2 linked regions of the Aromatoleum aromaticum EbN1 genome follow. The protein of the gene in region 1 interacts with the protein of each later gene in a pairwise test. Links are inferred from orthologs where the notes say so. Each region holds a gene or a part of one and is shown on either strand. Other genes may lie near its edges.

Evidence for each region.
Region 2: the proteins of EBN1_RS03185 (region 1) and EBN1_RS12345 interact in binary tests that used the Escherichia coli proteins (3 or more experiments, as listed by UniProt). The link is inferred for Aromatoleum aromaticum EbN1 from one-to-one orthologs.

The regions. Positions count from the first base shown.
Region 1 is NC_006513.1:672,335-686,452, reverse strand. The notes cover bases 4,413-7,397. They hold EBN1_RS03185 (LytR/AlgR family response regulator transcription factor), read left to right. Parts: upstream 4,413-5,516; coding sequence 5,517-6,278; downstream 6,279-7,397. Other genes in these bases: ppc (phosphoenolpyruvate carboxylase), read right to left, coding at 6,306-7,397; argH (argininosuccinate lyase), read right to left, coding at 4,413-5,338. Outside these bases: prmC (peptide chain release factor N(5)-glutamine methyltransferase), read left to right, coding at 1-369; grxD (Grx4 family monothiol glutaredoxin), read left to right, coding at 476-805; EBN1_RS03210 (nucleotidyltransferase domain-containing protein), read right to left, coding at 836-1,942; EBN1_RS03205 (HprK-related kinase A), read right to left, coding at 1,939-2,808; EBN1_RS03200 (hypothetical protein), read right to left, coding at 2,805-3,080; EBN1_RS03195 (hypothetical protein), read right to left, coding at 3,093-3,620; more of argH, read right to left, coding at 3,941-4,412; more of ppc, read right to left, coding at 7,398-9,056; hemC (hydroxymethylbilane synthase), read left to right, coding at 9,280-10,224; EBN1_RS03170 (uroporphyrinogen-III synthase), read left to right, coding at 10,253-11,020; EBN1_RS03165 (uroporphyrinogen-III C-methyltransferase), read left to right, coding at 11,172-12,314; EBN1_RS03160 (heme biosynthesis HemY N-terminal domain-containing protein), read left to right, coding at 12,328-13,506; hemF (oxygen-dependent coproporphyrinogen oxidase), read right to left, coding at 13,547-14,118. UniProt on the Escherichia coli protein: Member of the two-component regulatory system BtsS/BtsR, which is part of a nutrient-sensing regulatory network composed of BtsS/BtsR, the low-affinity pyruvate signaling system YpdA/YpdB and their respective target proteins, BtsT and YhjX.
Region 2 is NC_006513.1:2,585,335-2,599,316, forward strand. The notes cover bases 4,353-7,201. They hold EBN1_RS12345 (glutamate-5-semialdehyde dehydrogenase), read right to left. Parts: upstream 6,492-7,201; coding sequence 5,214-6,491; downstream 4,353-5,213. Other genes in these bases: ybaK (Cys-tRNA(Pro) deacylase), read right to left, coding at 4,353-4,554; EBN1_RS12340 (methylated-DNA--[protein]-cysteine S-methyltransferase), read right to left, coding at 4,551-5,045; holA (DNA polymerase III subunit delta), read right to left, coding at 6,585-7,201. Outside these bases: dnaG (DNA primase), read right to left, coding at 1-477; EBN1_RS12305 (GatB/YqeY domain-containing protein), read right to left, coding at 515-961; rpsU (30S ribosomal protein S21), read right to left, coding at 1,056-1,268; tRNA (adenosine(37)-N6)-threonylcarbamoyltransferase complex transferase subunit TsaD, read left to right, coding at 1,417-2,445; glycerol-3-phosphate 1-O-acyltransferase PlsY, read right to left, coding at 2,504-3,097; EBN1_RS12325 (dihydroneopterin aldolase), read left to right, coding at 3,139-3,516; EBN1_RS12330 (H-NS histone family protein), read right to left, coding at 3,561-3,929; more of ybaK, read right to left, coding at 4,066-4,352; more of holA, read right to left, coding at 7,202-7,592; EBN1_RS12355 (LPS-assembly lipoprotein LptE), read right to left, coding at 7,589-8,098; leuS (leucine--tRNA ligase), read right to left, coding at 8,108-10,729; EBN1_RS12365 (hypothetical protein), read right to left, coding at 10,913-11,239; EBN1_RS12370 (UvrD-helicase domain-containing protein), read left to right, coding at 11,569-13,791; EBN1_RS12375 (ParA family protein), read right to left, coding at 13,829-13,982. UniProt on the Escherichia coli protein: Catalyzes the NADPH-dependent reduction of L-glutamate 5-phosphate into L-glutamate 5-semialdehyde and phosphate. The product spontaneously undergoes cyclization to form 1-pyrroline-5-carboxylate.

The sequences.
Region 1 (14,118 bases):
TTGCGGGCGAGCATTTCCTTTGTGCTCGGCGACTGGTTTTCTTCGCTTGGCGACGACCACTATCAACTCATCGTTGCGAACCCGCCTTATATCGCGGCAGCCGACCCGCATCTCGACGAGGGTGACGTGCGCTTCGAACCGAGCACCGCGCTTGTCGCGGGCCCCGACGGGCTCGACGACCTCGCGGCCATCGCCGCGCAGGCCCCACGTCACCTCGAACCCGGTGGCTGGCTGTTCATGGAACACGGCTTCGACCAGGCTGCCGCGGTGCGCGGGCTGCTGACCGATGGCGGGTTTTCGTCGATCGCGTCCTGGAAGGATCTGGCGGGCATCGAGCGGGTGTCGGGAGGGCAATGGCGCGGTCGCTGATCGCGGCAAGTCCCGCGCTCGCACGGCGTGCGGAGGCTATTGACGCGTGCGGCGTCCATCCATAGAATTACCCGACTGAAACACTCAACTTTTTAGGATATAGACCATGGACACCCAGGAAGTCATCCGCGAACAGGTCACCACGAACCCCGTCGTCCTGTACATGAAGGGCACGCCCCAGTTCCCGCAGTGCGGCTTCTCATCGACCGCCGTGCAGATCCTCAAGAACAGCGGCGTGCCGAAGTTCTTCTCGGTGAACGTTCTCGAGAACGACGAAATCCGTAACGGCATCAAGCAGTTCGCCAACTGGCCGACGATCCCGCAGCTGTACGTGAACGGTGAATTCGTCGGGGGCTGCGACATCATGCGCGAGATGTATGAAAACGGCGAGCTGCAGGAAGTTCTGAAGAGCGCCGGAGCAACGCAGCAAGGTTGATCCGGCTTTATCGAATTGCCCGCCGGCGCCTCACGGCGGGCTTTTTCGTGCCGGCCGTCCCGCCGGCTGTACCAGTCGGGCCCGCATCCTCAATGCCGTCTTGCGCGCGAGATGCGGGAACAGCATCGGCAGGGGCATGCGAAGCCAGTGATAACGCGCGAGCATCGCCGCGCGAGCGAGGCGAACGGCTGTCGGGGGCGGGAAGTCCGGATTCGACGGCAGTAACGCGCGCGGCACCAGCCAGTCCATCAGACGCTGCGAGGTCGCGCCGGGGGAATCGAGTCGCTCGAACCCCCTTGGGGCGGTCGGTGTGTTGAGCCACGCTTGCGCGAAATGCAGCCCGTACCACAAAGGCCGCTGCAGCCCCAACTCCTGAGCGCGGGCGACAAGGCGCTCCGGGAAATCTTCCTGTTGAAAAAAGCGGCGCAACAGGGCGTCAATGTCGACGATCTCGCGGACTCGCAAGGCAAGGTCGCCGTCATGAAAGCAGTGCACGCACGCATGCAGCACCTGGTCTTCGGGGCACAGGACCCGGAACACCGAGTCGGGAACTGGCACGCTGGCCTCGAACAGCGGGCGGGCGTCGAAGTGGAGGGTGCCGGTTACCGGCGTGATCGCATGATGCAGGTCCACCTCCAGCACCCGGCCGGGAAAACGCATCGGCAGCGTCTCGTGGCTCCAGTCGCGGTAATAGCGCTCGTCATAGGCGTCGAGCGGGGCAGCGACCCAGCCCGCAGCGCGTAGCCGCTGTTCCACCGGCCGCAAGTGCGCTTTCGGCACCAGAAGGTCGACATCCGACGCAAAACGGCCGCGCGCCATCCCCCCCTGCAACGCGTAGGCGCCGCCTTTCAGCGCAATGACTGGAAAAGTGACGTCGCGCAGCAGCGCAGCGAGCGCGTCGAGTTCGCCGAGCAGCATGCGGGCGTTGAATGCGGCGATTCGGCTGGCCGACACCAAATGTCGGCGCACCGGTTCGGGCAGGTCGCTGTTGCCGTCGTTTGAGGCGGCGAGGCGGCCGTGCAAGCCGGTCATGCGGGCGAGACGGAGCACATGTTCCCATCGCGCTGTGTCAATGTGAAGCGGTTCGCGCATTCCCCGCAGCAACAGTTCGAGTTCGGTCGGCAGCCGCGGTTTCACGGCGCCGCCACGAACAAATGCTCGATGTGGTCGATGGCGGCCCCGAGGTCCCCGTATTCGAGTTCGCAGGCTTTTACCGACCGGGCGAGCCGTGTGACAGCATGAAAGCCGATCGGGCCGAGGCTGCGGTAGTTGAAACTGTTGAGGCCGAGGCGCATCGCCGCCTCGGCCGTGGACAGCGTGTTGGAGCGCAGCGGCGCGCCATCGCGATAGCGCGGGAAGATCACTAACCTCGGTGTGGCGGTGCGGTGGCGATCGGCGATGCTGGCCGGGTTCGGCACGAAGTGTGCGACATCGCCTTTGCGCGTTTTCGGGAATACGGGGCCGAGCACGGCTCCGGGCAGACCACCGATAACGTCGATTGAGCGATTCTTCAGTGCAGCGGGCTTCAGCAGGGGCCGTACGTGCCCGGATTCCGGGTCGACGACGCCGAATTCATCCGAGAGAAAGCGCCAGCCGGCGAGGTGGAGCGCACAGGTCAGCGTACTCTTGCCCGAGCCGGGGGCCGCCGGCAGGATCAGCGCATGCTCCCCCCGCGCCAGCACGCCGGCATGAAGCAGCAGATAGGCGTTGAGGCGCTGCGCGAGCAACCAGTTGCTGCCCCATTCGAACAGCGGGAGCGCGCCGTGCAGGGGATAGGGCTCGAAGGGGCGAACCCCCTCGGACCAAAGCGCCACCTGCCGTCGGCCCAGCCGCCACGCGGGGCCCGGCCACAGCGCAACGCGAATGTCAGCGAAAAACCCCGCGTCGTTGTCACTGCGACGGCCGTAAATGAAATCGAGCTGCTCCTGGAACTTCAATATCGGTGAGGTCACCGCGATACGGGCCGCGCCGAGATCGAGCAGGCGGTAGTCGAGGCGCCTCAAACTGCGCCTTCGTCGCGACCACGGCCGAGGCCCGCAAGGGAATGCGCGAGGTGCTCGAGGCCTGGAGGCCAGCCGCCGGCGGCATGAATCTCGCGCACAAATTCATCGAAGCGTGACGCCTCGATCGCGGAGGCTGCCTCACGCAGCACCTGGACCGCCCCTTCGCTGAGCAAATGCGTGTCCCACCACACGGGGTCCAGAAAAAGAAACTGCCCGTCGAGCGACGGGCAGTGCGCATCCATCCATGCGCGGGGGCCATAGCGGAAGCGCATCGTACGATCCGGTCAGCCTCCGAAACCGTAGTTCGCCACGATGCCGGGGTTGATCGAGGTCAGGCACGACGAGACCGCAGGAGTGAATCCCTCGCCTTGAACGGTGTAAGTCGGGTAGGTGCCGGCCTCAATGCCATCGGGATCGAAATAAACCAGCAGCCAAGCCTTTTTCGGATAGTCACCGCTGCCGTTTGGCTTCGGGATGGCAGCTGAAATGAGAACCTCTGGATTATCGGCTCGATACACGTTGCCGTCCACCTCGAAGCCGTCTATCACCCCGTTGCCATTGCTCTGGTATCGGTTCACCTCCACCATTTTCCACGCCCAGTTGCCCCCTCCAGGTGTGGCTGGCGGTGCGGCGCCGATGAAGAACTGATTAGTACCAGTCGGGTAACCGCCATCGATCTTGGCGATGCAACTCAGGGATGCCGCCGCCAGCGGTCCGCCATAACCCAGAGTCATCACCGATGACGTCGCCAGTGCGCCCTTAAGCAAGCGTCGGCGCCGCTCGTCCGCATTGTCTTGCTTTGCCTGAGTCATTTCGAACCCCTTGTTTCAGCAACCGCCAGTGAAATCGCCGCAGCGGCTGCTTCGCTGTCAGTTCAGCCCCTTTCAACCATAGCAAATATCACGCCGAGACTGAAAAAATCTTTGCAAGTCACTGATCGAAAAGGCCGGCGCGGACCACCCTCTCGTCGCCGAGCTGCCGGCTGTAAAAAACTCCGACAGCGGCCACAGGCGGCAGGTTTCAGGAATCGGCTCGTGCTCCGTGTGCCGATACAGACGTCGGCTCCTGCACTCGTCCCGTCAGCACGCCTCTTCGTTCCGGCGCGTGGGGGGGCGACAGGGCCCGTACGGAATCAAGCATTCTTGCCCCGCGCGCGCGTGATCGCGGCGCGGACCTGTTCCGGCGCAGTGCCCCCGACATGCGCCCTCGACGCCAGCGAGCCTTCGACGGTCAGCACTGCGAACACGTCTTCGCCGACGAGCGGCGAGAAGGCGCGCAGCTCGTCGAGGCTGAAGTCCGGCAGGTCGCAGCCTTTTGCCTCGGCTGCGCGCACGGCGAGCGCAACCGCTTCATGTGCGTCGCGAAACGGCAGGCCTTTCTTGACGAGATAGTCGGCGAGGTCGGTCGCCGTTGCGTAGCCCTGCTTCAGCGCGTCGCGCATCGCGTCGGCCTTGACGCGGATGCCGGTGATCATGTCGGCGTAGATGCGCAGCGTGTCGATGACCGTGTCGGCGGTGTCGAACAGCGGCTCCTTGTCTTCCTGGTTGTCCTTGTTGTAGGCGAGCGGCTGGCCTTTCATCAGCGTCAAGAGCGCGATCAGGCTACCATTGACGCGCCCGGTCTTGCCGCGCACGAGTTCGGGCACGTCGGGGTTCTTCTTCTGCGGCATGATCGAGCTGCCGGTGCAGAAGCGGTCGGCAAGGTCGATGAAACCCACGCGCGGGCTCATCCACAGGATCAGCTCTTCGGACAAGCGCGACAGGTGGGTCATCAGCAGCGCCGAGGCGGCGCAGAATTCGATCGCGAAATCGCGGTCGCTGACGGCGTCGAGCGAATTGTGGCAGACCTCATCGAAGCCCAGCTCGCGAGCGACGAACTCGCGGTCGATCGGATAGCTTGTGCCGGCGAGCGCGGCGGCTCCGAGCGGCAGGCGGTTGACGCGCTTGCGGCAGTCTGTGAAGCGCTCGGCGTCGCGGCGGCTCATTTCAAAATAGGCCATCAGGTGGTGGCCGAAAGTCACCGGCTGGGCGACCTGCAGGTGCGTGAAGCCGGGCATCGGCGTCGCGGCGTTCGCTTCGGCCACATCGAGCAAGTTCTTCTGGAACTCGCCGATCAGCGCGAGGATCCGGTCGATCGCGTCGCGCAGCCACAGGCGGATGTCGGTCGCGACCTGGTCGTTGCGGCTGCGGCCGGTGTGCAGGCGCTTGCCGGGATTGCCGACGAGCGCGGTGAGGCGCTTCTCGATGTTGAGGTGGACGTCCTCGTCGTCGAGGTTCCACGCGAATTCGCCGCGCTCGATCTCGCCGCGGATCTGCACCATGCCGCGCTCGATGTCGGCGAGGTCGGTCGCGCCGATAATGCCTTGGCGAGCGAGCATCTTCGCGTGCGCGAGCGAGCCGCGGATGTCCTGCTGCGCCATGCGCTGGTCGAACGACACCGAGGCGGTATAGCGCTTGACGAGGTCCGAGACCGGTTCGGAAAAACGGCCGGACCACGCCTTGGCCGGCTGCGAGGAGGAGGTGTCTGTCATAATGTCCGTGGAAGGAAAACCGACCGGGAGGATCGTTCGATGCCGCGGCGGCGCAGGTTTCGTCCGTCGCGTCCGTCGCATATAAGGGGTGAAAAGTATAAAGCAAAAGCTTCGCCGGCTTCCGCCGGGCGCTTGCGACGCGGGCTTTCCCGGCGTCGCCACAACCGAGAATTCCTGCATGACCGACGCTGCTCTGCGAGTCGTCATTGTTGACGACGAGGAGCCTGCCCGCGCACGCCTCAAGGACCTGCTCGACGACATCGCGGACACGCAGCCGACGCGCGTCGTCGGCGTGGCGGCTAACGGGCTCGAAGCGTTGCGCCTGATCGAAGACCTGGCCACCGACGTCGTGCTCGCCGACATCCGCATGCCGGTCATGGACGGGGTGGAACTCGCGCGCCACCTCGGCCGTCTCGAGTGCCCCCCCGCTGTGATCTTCACAACGGCATACGATGAATACGCGGTGCAGGCGTTCGAGCTGGCAGCGACCGATTACCTGCTGAAGCCGGTGCGCGCAGCGCGGCTTGCCGAAGCGCTCGCGCGCGCACGCTGGCGTTCGCCCGCTACCGACACGCTGCTGGCCGGCCTTTCGCGCGGCGCAAGGCGCCATTTCAGCGTCAATGAGCGCGGGCGCATCGTGCTGGTGCCGCTCGCCGACGTGCTGTTTCTGCGCGCGGAACTCAAATACGTCACTGCGCGCACCGCGGGGCGCGAGTTCCTGCTCGACGAGTCGCTGGTCCAGCTCGAACAGGAGTTCCGCGATCGCTTCGTCCGCATCCATCGCAACTGCCTCGTCGCGCGCGGGGCGGTGACGGGCGTCGAGCGCGCGGGCGAGGACGACGGCGAGCCGCACTGGGACGTCGTGCTCGCCGGCCTGGCCGAACGCCTGCCGATCAGCCGGCGCCAGTGGCCGGTGGTCCGGCACACGCTCGGGTTCTGACTCTCACTCGCTGACGCCCCGACTTCATTAGCCGCTGTTGCGCAAACCGGCCGCGATGCCGTTGATCGAGATGTGGATCCCGAGCCGGATGCGCGCGTCGTCATGCGTCTCGCGATGGCGGCGCAGCAGCTCGACCTGTACGTGGTTGAGCGGATCGAGGTAGGGGAAGCGGTTGCGGATCGAGCGCTTGAGCAGCGGGTTGCCGTCGAGGAGCTCGCGCTGGCCGGTGATCGCGAGCAGCGCGTCGACGGTGTCGTGCCATTCGTTGCGGATGCGCTCGAAGATCGCATCGCGCAAGTTGACGTCCTTGACGAGCCCGGCGTAGCGTGACGCGATCGCCAGATCGGTCTTCGCCAGCACCATGTCCATGTTCGACAGCAGCGCGGCGAAGAACGACCATTCCCGATGCATCGCCTGCAGGCGGGCGATGCCGTCGTCAGCGTGGGCTGCGAGCCAGGTTTTGACTGCGCTGCCGAAGCCGAACCAGCCCGGCAGCATCAGGCGGCACTGCGACCAGCTGAACACCCAGGGGATCGCGCGCAGATCCTCGATGCGCGTGCCTTTCTTGCGCGACGCGGGCCGCGAGCCGATGTTCAGCTCGGCGATCTCCGAGATCACGGTCGATTCCCAGAAATAGCGTTCGAACCCTTCGGTGTCGTAGACCAGCCCGCGGTACGCAGCGAACGCGACGTCCGACAGCGCCTGCATCGTGTCGAGGAACTCGACGCGCGGCGCGGGAGCGCGATCGGCGAGCAGGCTCGCTTCGAGCGTCGCGGCGACGATGACTTCGAGGTTGCGCCGGCCGACTTCCGGGTTGCCATATTTCGCCGCGATCACTTCGCCCTGCTCGGTGAGCCGGATCTGCCCCTGCACCGCGCCGCCGGGTTGCGCGAGGATCGCCTCGTAGCTCGGGCCGCCGCCCCGTCCGACCGAACCGCCCCGGCCGTGGAACAGGCGCAGACGGATGCCGTGCCGCGCGAACACCTCGATCAGGCCGATCTCGGCCTTGTAGAGCGCCCAGCCCGACGTCAGGAAGCCGCCGTCCTTGTTGCTGTCGGAATAGCCGAGCATGACTTCGTGGGTGCGGTCGCGGGAGGCAGCGAGCAGGTTCATGTATCCGGGCAGCGCGAACAGGCGGTCCATCACCGACGGCGCGTTCGCGAGATCTTCGATCGTCTCGAACAGCGGGACGATATTGACGTCCAGCGCCCGTTCGTGCGGCCTCAGCAGGCCCGCCTCCTTCAGCAGCAGCGCGAGTTCGAGCAGATCGGAGACGTCGTCGGTCTTCGAGATGATGCAGTTCGGGATCGCCGGCCCCCCGTAGCGCCGGTGAGCCGCGCGCGCAGTGCGGAAGATCGCGAGCTCGCCTTCGGTCTCGTCTGAATAGCGCACGTGAGGCGATGCGAGCGGACGCGGTGTCGCGAGTTCCTCGATCAGCAGTTCGACGCGCGCCGCCTCGTCGAGCGTCGCGTAGTCGGTACCGGTTCTGGCGGTCGCAAGGAGTTCGGCGACGACGCGCTCATGCACCTCGGAATTCTGGCGCAGGTCGATCGGCGCGAGGTGAAAGCCGAACACGCGCACCGCCCGCCGCAGCCGGCGCAGCTGCCCGCGCGCGAGCGCCGCCGAGCCGTTCGCGACGAGCGAGCGGTGAATGACATCGAGATCGTCGGCGAGTTCGGCGACGGCGGCATACGGTTCGGCCACTGCCACCGGGTGGCGCGGCGGTTCGGTGCCGAGCAGCGCGTGGTGCGTCGCTGCGAGCCGCGCATAGATGCCGGAGATCGCGCGGCGGTAGGGTTCGTCGTTGCGGTGGGGAGAATGGTCGGGCGAGCGGGCGGCCAGTGCGAGCAGCGCATCGGATGCGGTGACCAGCCCGAGCGCGAGCGACAGGCGCGCGCCGAGGGCGTGCAGTTCGTCGAGATAGAAGCCGAGCACGGCCCCTGCCTGCATCGCGAGCGTGCGTTCAAGCACGTCGGCAGTGACGAAAGGATTGCCGTCGCGATCGCCGCCGATCCAGCTGCCGACCTGCAGGAACGCCGGCAGTTCGAGGCCGGCGAGCGCCGGGTCGCGGCTCACGAGCTGGTCTTCGAGGTTCGCATAGAGGTGCGGCAGCTCACGCAGGAAAGTCGCGTCGAAATACGACAGGCCGTTCGCGACTTCATCGACGACCGACAGCTTCGCCGGGCGCAGCATGCGCGTCTGCCACAGCGTCAGCACCGTGCGGCGCAGCGCCTCGTCGCTTTCCTGGCGCTCTTCGGGAGTCAGCGTCATGCGGTCGCGTGCATCGAGCAGGTGGGCGATGTCGGTCTCGCAGTTGAGGATGCTCTTGCGCTGGACTTCGGTCGGATGCGCAGTCAGCACCGGCGAGATCAGCGCGGTGTCGAAGAACGCCGCGAGCCGGGCCGGCGGCAAGCCGCTCGCCAGTGCGCGCACGAGCGCGTGCGCGACGCTGCCTTCGCGCGGCGCCGAGCCGGCGATCAGGTGCGCGCGGCTGCGGCGGATGTGATGCTGGTCCTCGGCGATGTTCGACAGGTGCGAGAAATAGCTGAACGCGCGCACGACTTCGATCGTCTGTTCGCGCGACAGCGCGTCGAGGATGCCTTCGAGTTCGAGCCGTGCCGCGTTGTCATCGTCGCGGCGGAAGCGCACCGAAGTCTGGCGGATGCGCTCGATGAGGGCGAATGCCGCTTCGCCGTGCTGGTCGCGCACGGTGTCGCCCAGCACGCGGCCGAGCAGCCGGATGTCTTCGCGCAGCGGGGCGTCCTTGTCTTCAGTCATGGTCTGTTCCGGGTGTGGGTGGCTACGTTGTGGGAGCGGCCGGTTGGCTCGCCGGCTGACGTGATGGGGACTTGCGCCCGCCGGGGCACGAAAGGCGCAATTTGCACCCATGCTAGAATGCCGCCCAGCCCGTGCGCCATTGGCGCCAACCCTGATGTTGCATTGCGGCAACCCTTTGCTGCGAGCGGCACCGATCCATTCCTCCGTGACGAGTCTGCCCACCGTGAGCGCTACCCCTGACTTTCCCGCCCCCGAACGCCTCGTAATCGCCACTCGCGAAAGCCGTCTAGCACTGTGGCAGGCCGAACACGTCAAGGCTCGGCTCGAGGCGCTCTACCCGGGCTGTCGCGTCGAGCTGCTCGGCATGACCACGCGCGGCGACCAGATCCTCGACCGTCCGCTCGCGAAGGTCGGCGGCAAGGGGCTGTTCGTCAAGGAACTCGAAGCCGCGCTGCTCGAGGAGCGCGCCGACATCGCGGTGCATTCGATGAAGGACGTGCCGATGCAGCTGGCCGAACCGTTCGCGCTGCCGTGCATCTCGGCGCGCGAAGTGCCGCTCGACGCGTTTGTGTCGCCGCGCTACGCGAGCCTCGCCGACATGCCGCCGGGCACGGTCGTCGGCACGTCATCGCTGCGCCGCGAATCGCAGCTGCATGCGCAGTTCCCGTTCCTGGCGGTCACGAGCCTGCGCGGCAACCTCGACACGCGCCTGCGCAAGCTCGACGAGGGGCAGTACGACGCGATCATTCTCGCCGCCGCCGGACTGCGGCGCTTAGGGCTTGCCGACCGCATCCGTGCCGAACTGCCGTCCGAGGTGTCGCTGCCGGCGGCCGGGCAGGGCGCGCTCGGCATCGAATGCCTGGCGAAGCGCACCGACATCGCGGCCTGGCTCGCGCCGTTGAACGATGCCGACACTTCCGCGTGCGTGCGCGCCGAGCGCGCCGTCGCGCGCGCGCTCGCGGGCAGCTGCGAAGTGCCGCTCGGCGCCTACGCCGAGATCCGCGCCGGCCGGCTGTGGCTGCGCGGTTTCGTCGCGCTGCCCGATGGCAGCCGCATGGTCCGCGCCGAACGCGAAGGCGATGCCGCCGATGCCGAAGGGCTCGGCCTCGCACTGGCCGACGACTTGCGCGCGCAAGGGGCCGAAGACATCCTCGCGCGGCTGGGGTGAGCCCGGTCCGGACGGCACAGGCTTGTCGATGACGCGCAATACGCTCTGCGGACGTCACGTCGCAGTCACTCGCCCGGTGGGGCAGGCCGACAGCCTGTGCGAGGCGATCGCTGCACGCGGCGGCATTCCGGTGTGCTTTCCGGTGCTCGCGATCGGCGCCGTCGATGGCGCACGACTCGACGACATAGCCACCCGGCTCGATCAGTTCGATCTCGCGTTTTTCGTCAGTCCGAACGCCGTGCAGCACGCGCTCACGCCGATCCTCGCGCGGCGCGCCTGGCCGCAGCGAGTGGTGGTCGCGACTGTCGGCAAGGGGAGCGAGCGGGCGCTCGCGGCGTTCGGTTTTCGCTCCGTCGTCGCGCCGGCGAGTGGTTTCGACAGCGAGTCCGTGCTCGCCCTTCCGGAATTCCGGCCCGAAGCGGTGCGTGGCCGGCGGATCGTGATCTTCCGCGGCGACGGCGGTCGCGACCTGCTCGGCGAAACCTTGCGCGAACACGGCGCCGACGTCGAATACGTGAGCTGCTATCGCCGCTTCCAGCCCGACCAGGATCCGGCCCCGCTGCTCGACCTCGCGCGGCGCGGCGCACTCGACGCGATCACGCTCACCAGCAGCGAAGGTGTCGCGAAGCTCGTCGCCATCGTCGGCGCCGAGGGCCTGCGCCTGCTGTGCCCGGTGCCGATCTTCGCGCCGCACTCGAGAATTGCGGCGCACGCGCGCGCAGCCGGCTTCGTGCGTGTCGTCGAAACCGGCCCCGGCGACGAAGGGCTCATTCGCGCACTCGAATCTCATTTCTAGCGACCTCGGTTAAACTCTCGGCATGAAAGAAGAAATCCCAGCGCTTTCCCAGCCTCCGCGTTCCGATACTCCATCCGGATCGGCGCCATCCACCTCGTCCTCCACTCCGGCGGCTTCCTCCTCGAAGCGTGGCGGCGGCGTCGCGACTGCCGTGGCGCTGGTCGCGCTCGCCGCCGCCGGGCTCGCCGCCTGGCAGGTATACGAGCTGCGCTCTGGCGCCATCGAGATTCGCGAGGAAGTCGCCCAGCGCCTGGCGGCAAGCGATTCCGCGCTCGCCGAAGCGCGGGGATCGGCGCGCCAGCAGCAGGAGTCGATCGCGTCGCTGCAGGGCAAGATCGGCGCGCTCGAGGCGCACGTCGCGGCCACCGAAGGGCAGGCCGCCGCGCTCGAGAATCTCTACCAGGAGTTTTCGCGCACGCGGGACGACCGGATCGTCGCCGAGACGGAGCAGGCGATCGGCATCGCCGCGCAGCAACTGCAGCTGGCCGGCAACCCCGAAGCCGCGCTGATCGCGTTGCAGGGGGCCGAAGCGCGGCTCGCGGCGCAGGACCGTGGCCAGTTCCAGGCCCTGCGGCGCGCGCTGGTGCGTGACATCGAGCGGCTCCAGACTGCGCCGCAAGTCGATGTGCCCGGCATCGCGCTGCGCCTGGAGATGCTGCTCGAGCGTGTCGACACGCTGCCGCTGGCTTTCGCCGGGCAACTCGACGATCCTGCTGCCGCCCGCAACGCGGGGGCGAGCGCGCCGGAAGGTGCTTCGACCGAGCCGTCGGTGATCGATTTCATCACCGGACTGGCGCGCGACATCTGGCGCGAAATGCTGACGCTGGTGCGAATCGAGCGTCTCGACCAGTCGGAACCCGTGCTGCTGGCGCCGGCGCAAAGCACCTACCTGCGCGAGAATCTCAAGATTCGCCTGCTGACCGCGCGGCTCGCGCTGCTCGCGCGCGACGGCCGGACTTTCGCCGCCGATCTGGCGCAGGCGCAGGGCTGGATCGAACGCTTTTTCGACCAGCGCGACCCGGCCGTCCAGGAAACGCTCGCCGAACTCGCGGCGCTGCAGGCATTGCCGGTCAAGGTCGAGCAGCCGACGCCGACCGAAAGCCTCGGCGCACTGCGAATGCTGCAGGCACGCTCGGCCGAGAGCCGGCGGCCGATCAACGGAGCACCGGCGCCCGCGGGTGGTGCCGCTTCCGGTGCCCGCCGTTCGCACGATGAGGCGGTTTCCGCTCCCACGATCCCGTCGCCGCCTGCTCCGCCTGCGCGCGAGCAGGGGCCGGGCGCCGGCGAGCGTTGAGGAGAGGCCCGGGATGCGTACCCTGCTCTGGCTCATCGCCTTGTTCGCTCTCGCTGCCGGGGTGGCGATGCTCGCGAGCGTCAATACCGGCTACGTGCTCGTCGTGCTGCCGCCGTGGCGTGCCCAGCTGTCACTGAATCTTCTCATCGTCGCGCTGCTCGCGACATTTTTCATCGGCTACGTGGTGCTCCGACTGGTCGGGAAAACGATCGCGCTGCCGGGACGGGTCGGCGTGTTTCGCGAGCGCCGGCGCAAGGACAAGGCCGGCCGAGCGCTGCGCGAGGGCTTGCGGGCCCTTTTCGAAGGCCGCTTTGCGCAGGCGTTGAAGCTTTCCGGCAAGGCTTTCGACGCCGGGGAAAGCCGCTCGATGGCGGCACTGGTCGCGGCGCGTGCGGCGCACGGCATGCACGATGACACCCGCTACCGGATCTGGATCGGGCGGGCTGCGGAGCAGGAAGAAGAAGTCCGGGTTGCACGCCTGATGACCGAAGCCGAACTCGCGATCGAAGGGCGGCGCTTCGAGGAAGCCGCCGAACGGCTCGAAAATCTGCGTCTGTCCGGGCATCGGCACATCGCCGCGCTGCGCCTGTCGCTGAAAGTGGCTTCGGCGCTGGGGCACTGGGAAGAAGTCCTGCGCCTCGCACGGCAGCTGCGCAAGCACAAGGCCCTGACGGACGAGCAGGCGCAACCGGTAGTGCGCCGCGCGCACGTCGAACGGATACGCGAACTGGCCCGCGACGGCGAGGCGCTCGCGGCGTACTGGCGCAGCATTCCCGCGGCCGAACTGGGTGACCGGCACATGGTCGAGGAAGCCGTTCCCTATCTTGCCGCCGCGGGACAGGGAGCGCTGGTGCGCAAGACCGTTGAACGCATGCTCGACACCGAGTGGGACGGGGGGTTGGCGCGGCTGTACGCCCAGTGTGCAAACGGCGATGCGGCTGGCTGCCTCGCGCGTGGCGAAGGGTGGCTGCGCAAACACCCGAAGGATGCGGACCTGCTGTATGCGCTCGGCAGGTTATGCCTGGCGGCGCAGCTGTGGGGCAAGGCGCAGAGTTACCTCGAGGCGTCGCTGAACCTTGCGCCAACGATCGAAACCCACCTCGCGCTCGCGCATCTGTTCGAGCGTCTCGAGCGGGCCGAAGAGGCGCACACTCACTATCGCGCAGCAGCAGCCGAACATTCGGCTGCCTGAGCGGCCTCCTGAGTGGCCTCGTTGCCCCGCGAGGCAGTCATCACCAGTCGCGCGGGGCGAGAAACTCGTCGTATAGACGCGCCTCGGCGCTGCCCGGCTCCGGCTGCCAGTCGTAGCGCCATTTGACCACTGGCGGCAGCGACATCAGGATCGATTCGGTGCGTCCGCCCGACTGCAGGCCGAACAGTGTGCCGCGGTCGAACACCAGGTTGAATTCGACGTAGCGGCCGCGGCGGTAGGCCTGGAAGTCGCGTTCGCGTTCGCCGTATGCGACGTCGCGCCGCCGCTCGATGATCGGCAGATAGGCGTCGAGGAATGCGTCGCCGACGCTGCGCGCGAGCCCGAATGCGGCATCGAAGTCGGTCTTGCCGTCGGCGCCCAGATCGTCGAAGAACAGCCCCCCGACACCGCGTGGTTCGTTGCGGTGCTTGAGGAAAAAGTATCGGTCGCACCATTCCTTGAGGCGACGGTATTCCGGCTCCCCGCCCCACGGCAGCACTGCGGCCCGGCAGGCGCGGTGGAAATTGCGCACGTCTTCCTCATACGGATAATAGGGCGTCAGGTCCATCCCTCCGCCGAACCACCAGACCGGCGCTGCGGCAGGCGGCGGAA
Region 2 (13,982 bases), 1.9 Mb from region 1 along the record:
GTCGTCGGGCGCATAGCCGATGCCGAAGCGCGCAGCGATTTCACCGCTGACGCCGCGTCTTTTGAGGTAGTCGATCGCCGCGGACGCCTGCCTGAGCTGGTCGCGGTAGTGTCGCGCCGCGACGGTCATCGCCTCGATCAGCGCTGCGTGCGCGGGGTTCTTGTCGTTACGGGGATTCGGGCCGCGTTCCTGCGGGACCTGCAGGCCTGCCTGGGCGGCGAGTTCCTTGACTGCCTCGACGAACGGCAGCCCGCTGTATTCCATCAGGAATCCGACGGCACTGCCGTGGGCGCCACAGCCGAAGCAGTGGTAGAACTGCTTGGTCGGGCTGACCGAGAACGAGGGCGACTTCTCGCCGTGGAACGGGCAGCAGGCGAAGTAGTTGGCGCCGCCTTTTTTCAGCGGCAGGTGGCGCTCGATGACGTCGACGATGTCGACCCGGGCGAGCAGATCCTGAATGAACGACTGCGGAATCATGACCGGGCGCCTGCCCGCCCGCTGGGGCGGCAGGCAATCAGTTCGTCAGCCTCGCGCGCACCCGGCGCGACGCTTCAGTCATGTCGGCACGGCCCGCCAGGCGTGGCTTCAGCAGCGCCATCACGCGTCCCATGTCAGCAGGACCCGTGGCGCCGGATTCGCCGACGGCAGCGGCAATCGCCTCGTCGAGTTCGGCATCGGACAGCGGCTCGGGAAGATAGGCTGACAGCACCTCGATCTCGAAGCGCTCGCCGGCAGCCAGTTCGGGTCGATTTGCGGCTTCGTACTGGCTGGCTGCGTCGCGCCGTTGCTTGACCAGTTTTTCGACGGTGGCGGTGATCGCCGCATCGTCGAGTTCGACGCGCTCGTCGATCTCGCGCTGCTTGACTGCAGCGACCAGCAGACGGATCGCGGACAGGCGCGCGCTATCCTTTGCGCGCAGTGCCGCCTTCATGTCGTCCTGGATGCGTTCCTTGAGAGACATGATGTACTCCAGTTCGAAAATGCAAAAGCCACGCCGGGCACGAATCCTGTGACTCGTGCCCGGCGTGGTGCCGGCCGGCTGAACCGGTGACGGATCAGTACAGCTTCGGCGGCAGGGTCTGGCTACGCAGGCGCTTGTGGTTGCGCTTGACTGCGGCGGCCGACTTGCGCTTGCGTTCCGCGGTAGGCTTTTCGTAGAACTCGCGGGCGCGAAGCTCAGTCAGCAAACCGGTTTTTTCGATGGTGCGCTTGAAGCGGCGAATGGCGACTTCAAACGGCTCGTTTTCCTTGACGCGAATACCCGGCATTGCGAACGTCCTTGTGTGTCTTGTAGGCGGAAAAACGCGGATTATAACGACTGGCAGGCGCCAAGCCAAGCATAAACTTCGGCGGTGCATCACCGACGGGCCGTTAGAATAGGCGCCTTTGCGAACGTGCCGTCGAAATGGTGGGGTGATGAAAGTACTGGGAATCGAGACTTCGTGCGACGAAACGGGCGTGGCGATCTTCGACACGGCGGCCGGTTTGCTCGGGCATTGCGTCCACACGCAGATCGCGCTGCATGCCGCATACGGCGGCGTAGTCCCGGAGCTTGCGTCGCGCGATCACATCCGCCGCCTGCCGCTGCTGGTGAAGCAGACGCTGGATGCGGCTGGCTGCGAGCTGTCGCAACTCGATGCGATCGCCTACACGGCCGGCCCGGGACTTGCCGGTGCGCTGCTCGTCGGCGCGAGCTTCGCCGAGTCGCTGGGATTGGCGCTCGCTGTACCGGTTTTGCCCATTCATCATCTCGAAGGGCACCTGCTGTCCCCGCTGCTCGCCGCCGATCCGCCGGCGTTTCCGTTTGTCGCGTTGCTCGTGTCCGGCGGCCATACGCAGTTGATGAGGGTGACGGGAGTGGGGGAATACGCCCTGCTCGGAGAGTCGGTGGACGATGCGGCCGGAGAGGCATTCGACAAGACGGCGAAGCTCCTCGGGCTCGGCTATCCGGGCGGGCCGCAACTGGCCGCTTTGGCAGAGCGTGGACAAACGGGACGTTTCCGCCTGCCGCGTCCTATGCTGCGTTCGGGGGATCTTGATTTCAGCTTCAGCGGACTCAAGACGGCAGTCCTCAACGTCGTGTCGGCACCGACTTGGCGGGCCGAGGACGTGGCCGACCTGGCGGCGGACTTCCAGGCGGCAGTGGTCGAGGTGCTGTGCGCGAAGGCGCTGCGTGCGCTCGAGCAGACCGGGCTGGCCCGACTCGTCGTGGCCGGCGGGGTGGGAGCCAATCGCCACCTGCGCGAGCGACTCGATGCCTCGACGCGGCGCAAGGGCTGTCGGGTGTATTACCCGGAACCCGAACTGTGCACGGATAATGGCGCGATGATCGCATTCGCCGGCGCACTGCGTGCCGCTGCCGGGCAGCGCGGCGGCGAAACTCCGGCAGTGCGCGTGTTTCCTCGCTGGCCGTTGGCCGAACTGCATTCCCCCGTCCAGCCGTAAGCAAAAGGCGCCTCCGGCAGGCGCCAGGCGGCAGGTGCGCTGCGGACGCGCCGGGAGTTCAGCTCTTGCTTGCGCCAATCTTGCTTTCGGAGCCGTTCATCAGTTTTCGTATGTTCGGCGCGTGGCGCCACACCAGAATGCCGGCGATCAGCGCGAGCACGGCGACCGTCGGAGTGGCGCCCAGCAGAACGGCGCCGGAAATGGGCGTGATCACTGCAGCGGCCAGCGCCGCCGCCGAAGAATAGCGAGTGAGGACCGCCACCGCGAGCCATACGAAAAGCGCGCTGAGCGCGACCCAGGCATTGATTCCTGCAAGCACGCCCAGCGCGGTCGCAACGCCCTTGCCGCCGCGGAAGCGCAGGAACACGCTGAAGACATGGCCGAGAAACGCCGCCAACCCCGCCAACGCTGCTTCGACCGGGGAAAAACCCAGCTTCGCCGCGCCCCATACCGCGAGCCACCCCTTTGCGCAATCGCCGACCAAGGTCAGCAGCGCCGCAGCCTTGTTGCCGCTGCGCAGGACATTGGTTGCCCCGGGGTTGCCCGACCCGTAGCGGCGCGGGTCCGCAAGCCCGAACAGGCGGCTCGAAACGATGGCGAACGGTGTCGAGCCGAGTGCATACGCGGCGAGCAATAACAGGAGGAAATTCATTTTTTCACCTAGAATTGCCGGAATTCTAATCGGGAAACAACATGGATTTCATCTTCATCGAGGAGTTGCGGGTGCAGGCATGGGTGGGCATCTATCCCCGTGAAAAGGCGGCGCCCCAGCCGGTCGAGCTGAATCTGACTTTCGGCGTGCCGGATTCCGCGGCCGAAAATGACGACATTGCGGGGACGATCAACTACGCGGACGTGATCGAACGAATCCGGAAGGAATTGGCCGAGCGCCATTTCAATCTGATCGAGACGCTCGGAGAGTTCGTCGTGAAGCTGCTATTCGACGAATTCGGCGCACCGTGGGTCAAGATCCGCATCGCAAAGATCGGCGTGAAGAAAGGCGTGCGTCGCGTCGGTGTGTATATCCAGCGTGGACGCGAGGGGATTCCGCTCCCGGCCACCGCAATCTGAACGGAGGGGTCGTGACGCGCCCGTTCAACAGGCGCCACGACGGGTTATTTTTCGGCAGCGATCTCGAGTTCCGCGAGGGGCTTGTCCTGGGCAAGCCAGTCCACTACCCATTGCGGCTTCCTGCCGCGTCCGCTCCAGGTGATCGCAGGATTTTCCGGGTGACGATACTTGGCCGGAATCGGACTGTTTTTCTTCGTCGCGGGTTTGGCTTTCCGCGTGGCCGGGCTGCGCTTGTCGTCGCTCGCCGGGGCGCTGCCGATAAGGTCACTGAGCGACAGACCTTCGTCCGCCGCCATTTTCTGCATTTTCTTGATCAGTTCGCGGCGAGTGTTATCGCTGCGCCGGCGGATTTCCGTTTCCACCTTCGATTGCAGGCGTCGCAATTCAGTCAGCGACAAAGTGGGCAGGTCCATGATCTCTCCAGATATCGGGTTAGTTAGTTATGACGGCAATGGGTCGGGAATGAAATGCAAAAATCCATACTCATGGTCACTGCCAATTATTTTGCCATTAAATCCGGAGAATTAAAACGCTGTGGACGGGTGCGGGCTAGATTCCGGCGCTGACAAGCCGGGGTTGCAATACTCGCAGAATTTCCCGGGGAGATATCCCGAGCAGGAATCCTCGCCGGCCACCGTTGATATAGACGAGTGGAAGATCGACGATCGAGTTTTCCATGAATACCGGCAGGCGTTTTCGCGTGCCGAAAGGAGAAGTGCCGCCGACGAGATAACCTGAATGGCGATTTGCGACTTCCGGAGTGCAGGGCTCGATGCGTTTCCGGCCGGCTTGCCGTGCAAGTTCCTTCGTCGATACTTTTCGGTCGCCGTGCATCAATACGATCAACGGCGCGCCGCTTTCATCTTCCATTACCAGCGTCTTGACGATCGCATGTTCGTCGACGTCCAGTTCCCGGGCGGACACTTTTGTTCCGCCATGAGGTTCGTAGGCGTAGGAATGCGTGGTATAGGCCACGCGATGCTGCTTCAGGAAACGGGTGGCCGGCGTTTCCGGCGCGTGATGTTCGGTTCTGCTCACTGGTTTGCCTCGAAAGCGAGAAGCCAGTGCTTTGCGTCGATCAGGTAGCCTCCGGAGGCGCCGGCAAATCCGCCGATGCCGGTCGCGGACACGACGCGATGGCAGGGAATCACGAGGGGAAACGGGTTTGCCCGGCAGGCCTGGCCGACCGCTCGGGCGGCGCTGGCGAGCGCCTTCGAAAGATGTGCGTACTGCCGCGTCTCGCCGCGCGGGATTGCCGCGATCGCGTCCCATACTCGCCGCTGAAACAACGTGCCACGTGTCGCCAGGGGCAGGTCGAAGGGACGATCCGGGTCTTCCAGCCACGCATGGATCTGGATCACCGCGCGCTCGGCGAGTGCACAGTCAGGCGGTATTGCACGAGTGCCCGGGGGAAGGAAGACGAGCTCGTGAATGACGTTTCCCGCAACCCGGATGCCGAACGCGCCGAACGGCACGGCCAGGATTGCGGCGAAAGGGTCGCCGGATGAAGCGGTCGGGGGGAGGTTCATGGTCCGCGATGCAGTGTCGAGAGAGATTCAGGACCCGCGAGGCGGCCGCAGGCTTCCGGTTGTCGGGATCCTCGCCCGTGACGACGAGACGAGGTGCTCCCCGAGCGGTCGCAGGCGGCAGCCCTTCGGGACGCGCGCGCTGAAGGCGAGACGCGGCAGCTGGCCTTTTTAGCCGCGGATTTCTCCGTTGCCGAAGACGATCCATTTCTGGCTCGTCAGCCCATCGAGTCCCACCGGGCCGCGGGCGTGGATCTTGTCCGTCGAGATGCCGATTTCCGCCCCGAGGCCGTATTCGAAGCCGTCGGCGAAGCGCGTCGAAGCATTGACCATCACCGAGGACGAGTCCACCTCGCGCAGGAAGCGCATCGCGCTGGTGTAGTTTTCGGTGACGATCGCTTCGGTATGCCCTGAGCTGTAGGTGTTGATGTGCGCGATGGCCTCGTCGAGGTCGGCGACCACTTTCACCGCAATGACGGGCGCGAGATATTCCTCCGACCAGTCCTGCTCGCTCGCGGCGCGCAACTTGTCCGCAGCGATCCCGGCTGCGCGCAGGATTGCCAGCGATTGCTCGCAACCACGCATCTCGACGCCTTTCGTCGCGAGCATCCGGCCGATTTCCGGCAGCAGGCGCGGCGCGACCTCACGGGCGACGAGCAGTGATTCCGCCGTGTTGCAGGTGCCGTAGCGCTGCGTCTTGGCGTTTTCGACGATCGGCACGACTTTCGCCACATCGGCATCGCGGTCGATATAGACGTGGCAGTTGCCGTCGAGGTGCTTGATGACCGGCACCCGCGCTTCCTTCGAAATGCGTTCGATCAGGCCTTTGCCGCCGCGGGGAACGATGACGTCGACGAACTCGGGCATCGTGATGAGGTGGCCGACCGCGGCACGGTCGGTGGTCTCGACGACCTGCACCGAAGTTTCCGGCAACCCGGCAGCAGCGAGTCCTGTCCTGACGCACTGCGCGATCGCCTGGTTGCAGTGCAGCGCCTCCTTGCCGCCACGCAGGATCGCGGCGTTGCCGGACTTGAGGCACAGCGCCGCGGCGTCGGCGGTGACGTTGGGGCGCGCTTCGTAGATGATGCCGATGACACCGAGCGGCACGCGCATCTTGCCGACCTGGATGCCCGATGGGCGACGCTTGACATCGGTGATCTCGCCGATCGGGTCGGGCAGTCCTGCGACCTGTTCGAGCCCTTCGGCCATCGCCTCGATGCCCTTGGCGGTCAGGGTGAGGCGATCGATCAGCGCCGCTTCGAGTCCCGCGGCGCGCGCCTCGTCGAGGTCGCGTGCGTTCGCCGCGAGCAGTTCCCCGGTCTGTTCCCGAATGGCCGCGGCCATCGCGACGAGTGCGGCGTTCTTGTCTGCCGTCGAAGCGGTCGCGAGCACGCGCGAGGCGGCACGTGCCTGGCGGCCCAGAGTCTGCATGTAGTCGTGGATGTCCATCGGATTCTCGATGTTGCCGTGCAAAAGAAGATTAAAGCATCGATCGACCGGCACCCGCCAGTGTGCGCGCCTGCAGGGAGGTGAGCGGACCGGTCAGCGTCGCGCGAGTCGCATAGCCAGCTGCAGGAATTCGTCCCACACATCGCCTGGAGCGAGCCCCTTGATGATGCGGTCGATCTTCGCCGCGTGCAGCAATGCTGCGCGAAGCGTGCCGGTTCGAACCCGCCCCAGCGCGCTGCTTAGCGCGTACTTGCGCCGTTCGTCGAAGATTCGTTCCGCCTTGAACAGCGTTGCAAGCGGCTGGCCAGCCGTTTTTCCGGCGCACAGCTTGGCCAGCATCCTGATTTCGTTCGCGAGTGCCCACAGCACCAGCGGCGGTGCGGCGCCTTCGCCCTGCAGCCCTTCGAGGAGACGCGTGCACCGCACGGGATCGCCTTCGACGAGCGCGTCGCGCAGCTTGGCAATGTCGTAGCGGGCGACGTTCAGCACCGCATTCTGGACATCCTCGAGGCTGAGGCTTCCTTCCGCATGGAGCAGGCCGAGCTTGAGTATTTCCTGGTGCGCGGCGAGCAGATTGCCTTCGACGTGTTCGGCGATGAAAGCGAGCGCCTCCGGGCTTGCCGTCTGCTTTTGCCGCGCCAGCCGGACCGCGATCCATTCTCCAAGGCGTTCGCGTTCCGGTGCGTTGAGTTCGACCGTCACGCCGAGTTGCGACAAGGCGGTGAACCACGCAGTCTTGCGCGTCGCCCAGTCGACTTCGGGCAGCGTGATCAGCGTCACGATACCGCTGGGGAGGCTGCGCGCATAACGCTGAAGGGCGTCGCCGCCGTCGCGTCCGGGTTTCCCGCCGGGAATGCGCAGGTCGATCAGCTTCGAGCCGCCGAACAACGACAGATTCCCTGCAGCGGCGCTCAGGCTTTCCCACCGGAAACCCTGACCGACGACCAGCGTTTCACGTTCGTCGAAGCCTTGGCGGCGCGCCGCGGCGCGCACCAGATCGGCAGCTTCGAGCACCAGCAGCGGCTCGTTGCCGTGCAGCAGGTAGAGCGGGGCGAGCGGCTTTGCCAGATGTGCGGAAAGCTGTTCGGGACGCAGGTTCACGGCTTCGCGGCTGCCAGGCGGCGCATCAACTGGTCGATGAGGTCGATCTGCATGTCGCGGAACAGCAGGGCTTCTTCCTGTTCCTTGGCGAGGATCTGGGCGTCGTCGAAGTTGTATTCGCGCCGCGCGGAAATCGTCGTCACGGGAATCCATTCGTTGCCGTTGCGGCCGACGAGCCGGAAACTCATGAGGCGCTGGAGCTGATACTCGCGCACCTTGCCTCCTCCGGTGAGCGTGAGGATCTCGCGCTCGGTCTGATCGCGCAGGATTTCGAGCCTGACCTCGGCTTTTGCCGGGTCGTCCGTGATCGTCGTGTTGCCGTTTGCGACGATGCGGCGATGCAGCGCCGCGCCGAGGTCTGACTGCCTGCTGACGCCGAGGTAAATGCTGGAAAACGCGAGCGGCTGCGGGCCGCGCAACTTGAATCCGCAGCCGCCGAGCAGCGCAGCGGCCGCCAGTGTGCCGAACCCCAGGACCAGGCGGCGACGGGTAGGGGCGGACTTCATCACCATCGCTCAGACAACGATGTTGACGAGGCGGCCGGGCACGACGACGACTTTGCGCGGCGGCTTGCCTTCCATGAATTTCTGCGCTGTTTCCGAACCGAGAGCGAGCGCTTCAATGGCGGAATTGCTTGCGCCGGCGGCGACCCGGAGGCTGCCGCGCAGCTTGCCATTGACTTGCAGCACGAGGTCGATCTCGTCCTGCCTGAGCGCGTCTTCGGAAGGTTCGGGCCAGCTCGCATGCAGCACGTCGCCGGTAAAGCCGCAGTCCTGCCACAGCGCATGCGCGACGTGCGGCGTGATCGGCGCGAGCAGGCGCAGCAGGATGTCGAGCCCTTCCTCCGCTACCTGCGCGTGGGCCGCCGCGACGTCACGCGGCGCCTTTTCGAGGGCATTGAGGATTTTCATCGCGGCCGAGACGACGGTGTTGAACTGGTGCTTGCCGAAGTCGTAATTCGCCTGCCTGAGGCAGACGTGGATCTCGCGCCGCACTGCGGCGAGCGCTTCCGGCAGTTGGACAGCGTCGAGCTGGCGATCCGCCGGCAATTGGGGACGGAACTCACTGACGAAAGCGTGCCCGAAGCTCCATACCCGGCGCAGGAAGCGGTACGCGCCTTCGACGCCGGAGTCCGACCATTCGAGCTGTTGGTCCGGCGGCGCGGCGAAGATGATGAACAGGCGCGCGGTGTCGGCGCCGTACTGATCGACGAGGGCTTGCGGGTCGACACCGTTGTTTTTCGATTTCGCCATTTTCTCGATGCCGCCAATGACGACCGGTGCGCCGTCGGCAGTGAGTTTTGCGGCGACGATGCGGCCTTTCTCGTCACGCTCGACTTCGACGTCGGCTGGATTGATCCACTGCTTCTTGCCGCCGTCGGCGTCGCGATAATAGGTTTCGGCGACGACCATGCCCTGGGTCAGCAGGTTCGTGAACGGTTCGGATACATTCACGAGACCTTCGTCGCGCATCGCGCGCGTGAAAAAGCGCGAATACAGCAGGTGCAGGATCGCGTGCTCGATGCCGCCGATGTACTGATCGACCGGCGCCCAGTAATTGACGCGCTCGTCGACCATCGCCTGACCGTTGTCCGCCGAGGCGTAGCGCAGGAAGTACCAGGACGATTCGACGAACGTGTCCATCGTGTCGGTTTCGCGTTTTGCCGGCTTGCCGCACTTCGGGCAGTCGCATTCGTAGAACCGGGGCATTTTCGCGAGCGGCGAACCGCGGCCGGTCACGGCGACGTCCTCGGGCAGCACGACCGGCAGTTGCTCGTCCGGCACCGGCACGTCGCCGCAATCGGCGCAGTGGATCATCGGGATCGGACAGCCCCAGTAGCGCTGGCGCGAGATGCCCCAGTCGCGCAGGCGGTACTGCGTGCGCTTCGCGCCGAGGCCTTTCGCGGTGAGCTCGGCAGCGATCGCTTCGATCGCATCGTGAAAATGCAGGCCGTCGTATTTGCCGGAATTGACCAGCCGGCCCTGCTCGGCATACGCGTCCTGCCACGGCGCGACCGTGTCGGTGTACGCGTCGCGCGTCGATCTCACGACCATCCGGATCGGCAGCCGGTACTTCGTCGCAAATGCGAAATCCCGCTCGTCGTGCGCCGGCACCGCCATCACCGCGCCTTCGCCATAGCCCATCAGCACGTAGTTCGCGATCCATACCGGCAGGTGCTCACCGGTGAGCGGGTGCACGACGCGCAGGCCTGTCGGCATGCCCTTCTTTTCCATCGTCGCCAGATCGGCTTCGGCGACGCCGCCATGCCGGCATTCCTCGATGAAGGCCGCGAGTTCCGGGTCGTTCACCGCAGCCTGGAGCGCCAGCGGATGTTCGGCAGCGACGGCGACGTAAGTCGCGCCCATCAGCGTGTCGGCGCGGGTCGTGAACACCTTCAGCACACCAGAAGCGCCGATCGTCGACACTTCATACGGGAAATGCACTTCGACGCCTTCCGAGCGGCCGATCCAGTTCTTTTGCATCAGCTTGACTTGCTCGGGCCAGCCCGTCAGCGTGTCGAGCGCTTCGAGAAGCTCATCCGCGTAGGCGGTGATCTTCATGTAGTACATCGGGATTTCGCGCTTCTCGATGAGGGCGCCGCTGCGCCAGCCGCGGCCGTCGATGACCTGCTCGTTTGCGAGCACCGTCTCGTCGACGGGGTCCCAGTTCACCGTACCGAGCTTCTTGTAGATCAGCCCTTTCTGGTACAGGCGGGTGAACAGCCACTGTTCCCAACGGTAGTAATCCGGCTTGCAGGTGGCGAGTTCGCGCGACCAGTCGAGCGCGAAACCGAGACGCTTCAACTGCGTCTTCATGTAGTCGATGTTCGCGTAGGTCCACTTCGCCGGCGGCACGTTGTTCTGGATCGCGGCGTTTTCCGCCGGCATGCCGAACGCGTCCCAGCCCATCGGCTGCAGTACGTTGAAGCCGCGCATGCGGTGGTAGCGCGCGAGGACGTCGCCGATCGTGTAGTTGCGCACGTGCCCCATGTGCAGCTTCCCCGACGGGTACGGGAACATGCTCAGGCAGTAATACTTGGGCTTGCCGGCGTCCTCGGCGACTTTGAATGCCTGCGTGCTTTCCCAGTGCTGCTGGGCGGTGGCTTCGACTGCGGCGGGAGTGTATTTGTCCTGCATGGGGGGCTGGCGTGGGTGCGTGGAAAACACGCAAGTATATCGCGAAGCCGGCGCTGCCCGGGTTGCGCGCCGGATTGCGGGAAATCCGGCAGAAAATGCTTTGAAAACGCGAATGCCTCGAGGCTTTGAGGCGCCCGGGACGCGTCCCGGGGTCGTGCTGCCGCCCGGACCGGATCGGAGTGCTTACGCAGCCTTGCGGGCGATGGCCGAATAACGTTGCCAACTGGCCGAGACAGCCGACACGAGGTCTTCCATCGCGGTCAGCGGCAGACGCCAGAGACGATTCTGGCTGCGCACGAACGGGGTGACGCACGGCGCGCAGAAGTGCTCCTTTTCTTCTTCGAGCAGACGGAGGAAGGCATTCATCGCTTCGCCCCAGTACTCGGCATTGCCGACCCATCCGGTCGCCACGGTGGCTTCGCGCACCGCTTCATGCCAGAGGGTGGTGGCCCGTTCGATCGGGATGCCGGCTTTGCGCGCATGCCAGGGCAAGAGCTTGGGTGTCTTCATGATTGGTTCTCCTGTGAGCTTGTCGGCCTTGTCGGCTTTTGCGCCGGGACAGACCTTGTAAGTCCACCGTTCGAGGCGCTGTTAATGCGGTGCAACATACAAAAATTTCGCGAATTCTGCGCCGCTCAAGGAGGTAATTCCTTGATAAAACGCAAACGGATGCTGCGTTGCACAATTTCAAACTAAAGGATCGTCCGGGGCAAATCAACGTCGTTGTTGTGCCGATGCAACAGTGCCATTTTTTACGTTGTCGCGATCGCGATTCCGAGCGAGCCCGAAGTTTCCCTCGCGTCCCGGTTAAAATTCGCTGTGCCCCAAGAGAAAACCGAATGTCCGATCTGCTCGCCAACCTCAATCCCGAACAACTCCAGGCCGTTACCTTGCCGCCGCAACACGCGCTGGTCCTGGCCGGCGCCGGTTCCGGCAAGACCCGCGTCCTGACGACGCGCATCGCGTGGCTCGTGCAGACCGGGCAGGTCGATCCGCAAGGTGTCCTGGCCGTCACTTTCACGAACAAGGCGGCAAAGGAACTGCTCGCGCGCCTGTCCGCGATGCTGCCGCTGAGCTTCAACCGGTCGGCGCGCGGCATGTGGATCGGCACGTTTCACGGACTCTGCAACCGTTTGTTGCGCGCTCACCACCGCGACGCCGGCCTGCCCCAACTGTTCCAGATCCTCGATTCGGGCGACCAGCTCGCCGCGATCAAGCGGCTCCTGAAGGCGCTGAACGTCGACGACGAGAAATTCCCGCCGCGCGAACTGCAGCATTTCATCAACGGCCAGAAAGAAGCCGGGCTGCGTCCCCATGCCGTCGAAGCTTGGGACGATTACACGCGCCGCCGGGTCGAGCTGTACATCGAGTACGAGTCGCAGTGCCAGCGCGAGTCTGTCGTGGATTTTGCCGAGCTGCTGTTGCGCACTTACGAGCTGCTGGAGCGCAATGAGCCGATCCGCAAGCATTACCAGCAGCGTTTCCGCCACATCCTCGTGGACGAATTCCAGGACACGAATCGGCTCCAGTACCGCTGGCTGAAGCTGCTTGCCGACACGGGTCGCGACGGCGCAGCGAAGCTGTTCTGCGTCGGCGACGACGACCAGTCGATCTATCGTTTCCGCGGCGCCGACGTCGGCAACATGCGCGATTTCGAGCGCGAGTTTCACGTCGCCAACGTTATCCGCCTCGAGCAGAATTACCGTTCGCACGGCAACATCCTCGATGCCGCGAACGCGATCATCCGGCATAACGCCGGCCGTCTCGGCAAGAATCTGTGGACCGAACGCGGCGCCGGCGAGCCGATCCGCGTGTTCGAGGCCTGCGGCGACCTGGACGAGGCGCGCTGGATCGTCGACGAAATCCAGTCGCTGGTGCGCGACGGCATGAGCCGTTCCGGCATCGCGCTGCTGTATCGCTCGAACGCGCAGTCGCGCGTCCTGGAGCACCAGCTCTTTTCCAGCGGCATTTCCTACCGCGTCTACGGCGGCCTGCGTTTCTTCGAGCGGCAGGAAATCAAGCATGCGCTCGCGTACCTGCGCCTGATCGCCAATCCGGACGACGACACCGCGTTCAGCCGCGTCGTCAATTTTCCGACGCGCGGCATTGGCGCCCGTTCGATCGAGGCGCTGCAGGATGCGGCGCGCACATGGAACAGCAGCCTGTACGCGGCAGTGCCGCATGTGGCGGGGAAGCCGGGCACCGTGCTGGCCCAGTTCGTGCGCCTGGTCGAAGACCTGCGGCGCGACACCGCAAAGCTGCCGCTGCCGGAACTCGTCGACCATGTGCTCGATGTGTCGGGCTTGCGCAATCATTTCCGCAACGAGAAGGAAGGCCAGGAGCGGCTCGAAAACCTCGATGAACTGATCAATGCAGCAGCGAATTTCGTTGCCGAAGCAGGCGTGCAGGCCGATGCGCAGGACATGGCGCATGCGCTGCTCGCCGACTTTCTTGCGCACGCATCGCTCGAGGCCGGGGAGCACCAGGCCGATGCCGGCAGCGACGCGGTGCAGTTGATGACGGTGCATTCATCGAAAGGGCTGGAATTCGATGCGGTTTTCCTGTCGGGCCTCGAGGAAGGGCTGTTTCCGCACGAGAACAGCATCATGGAGACGGAAGGGCTGGAGGAGGAGCGGCGGCTGATGTATGTAGCGGTGACGCGGGCACGCCAGCGGCTTTACCTGTCGTTCGCGCAGAGTCGCATGCTGCACGGGCAGACGCGCTACAACCTGCGTTCGCGCTTTCTCGAGGAAATTCCGGAGGAACTCACGAAGTGGCTGTCACCGCCGAATCCGCGCACGAGCGCGGTGCGCAGCGGGTTCGGCGGCTACTATCAGCCGTCGCGCGGCGGCGTGGTGGCGAAGGCGCCGGAACAACCGGTTTCGCGCAGCCGCGATCTGGGCGGCTTGCGTGTGGGTCAGCTGGTCACCCACGCCAAGTTCGGCCAGGGCGTGATCGTCGCCGCCGAAGGCAGCGGCTCGGACGCCCGACTCCAGATCAACTTCGGCGCCGCCGGCGTCAAGTGGCTGATGCTCGCGGTCGCGAAGCTCGATCCCGCGTGACTTCGGTCGCGCGCGATGCCGGCGGGCCGCGCCGTCGTCAGACGCCGTATTTGCGCGCCAGCGAGTCGTGCAGCGCAACGTACTCCTGCGTGAGCTTGTGCTTCGCGTCGAGATGGATCATCGGCCGCGCCTGCTCGTGGGATTCCTTGATCTTCACGGACGCGGACAAATAGGGCGTCAGCACCGACAGG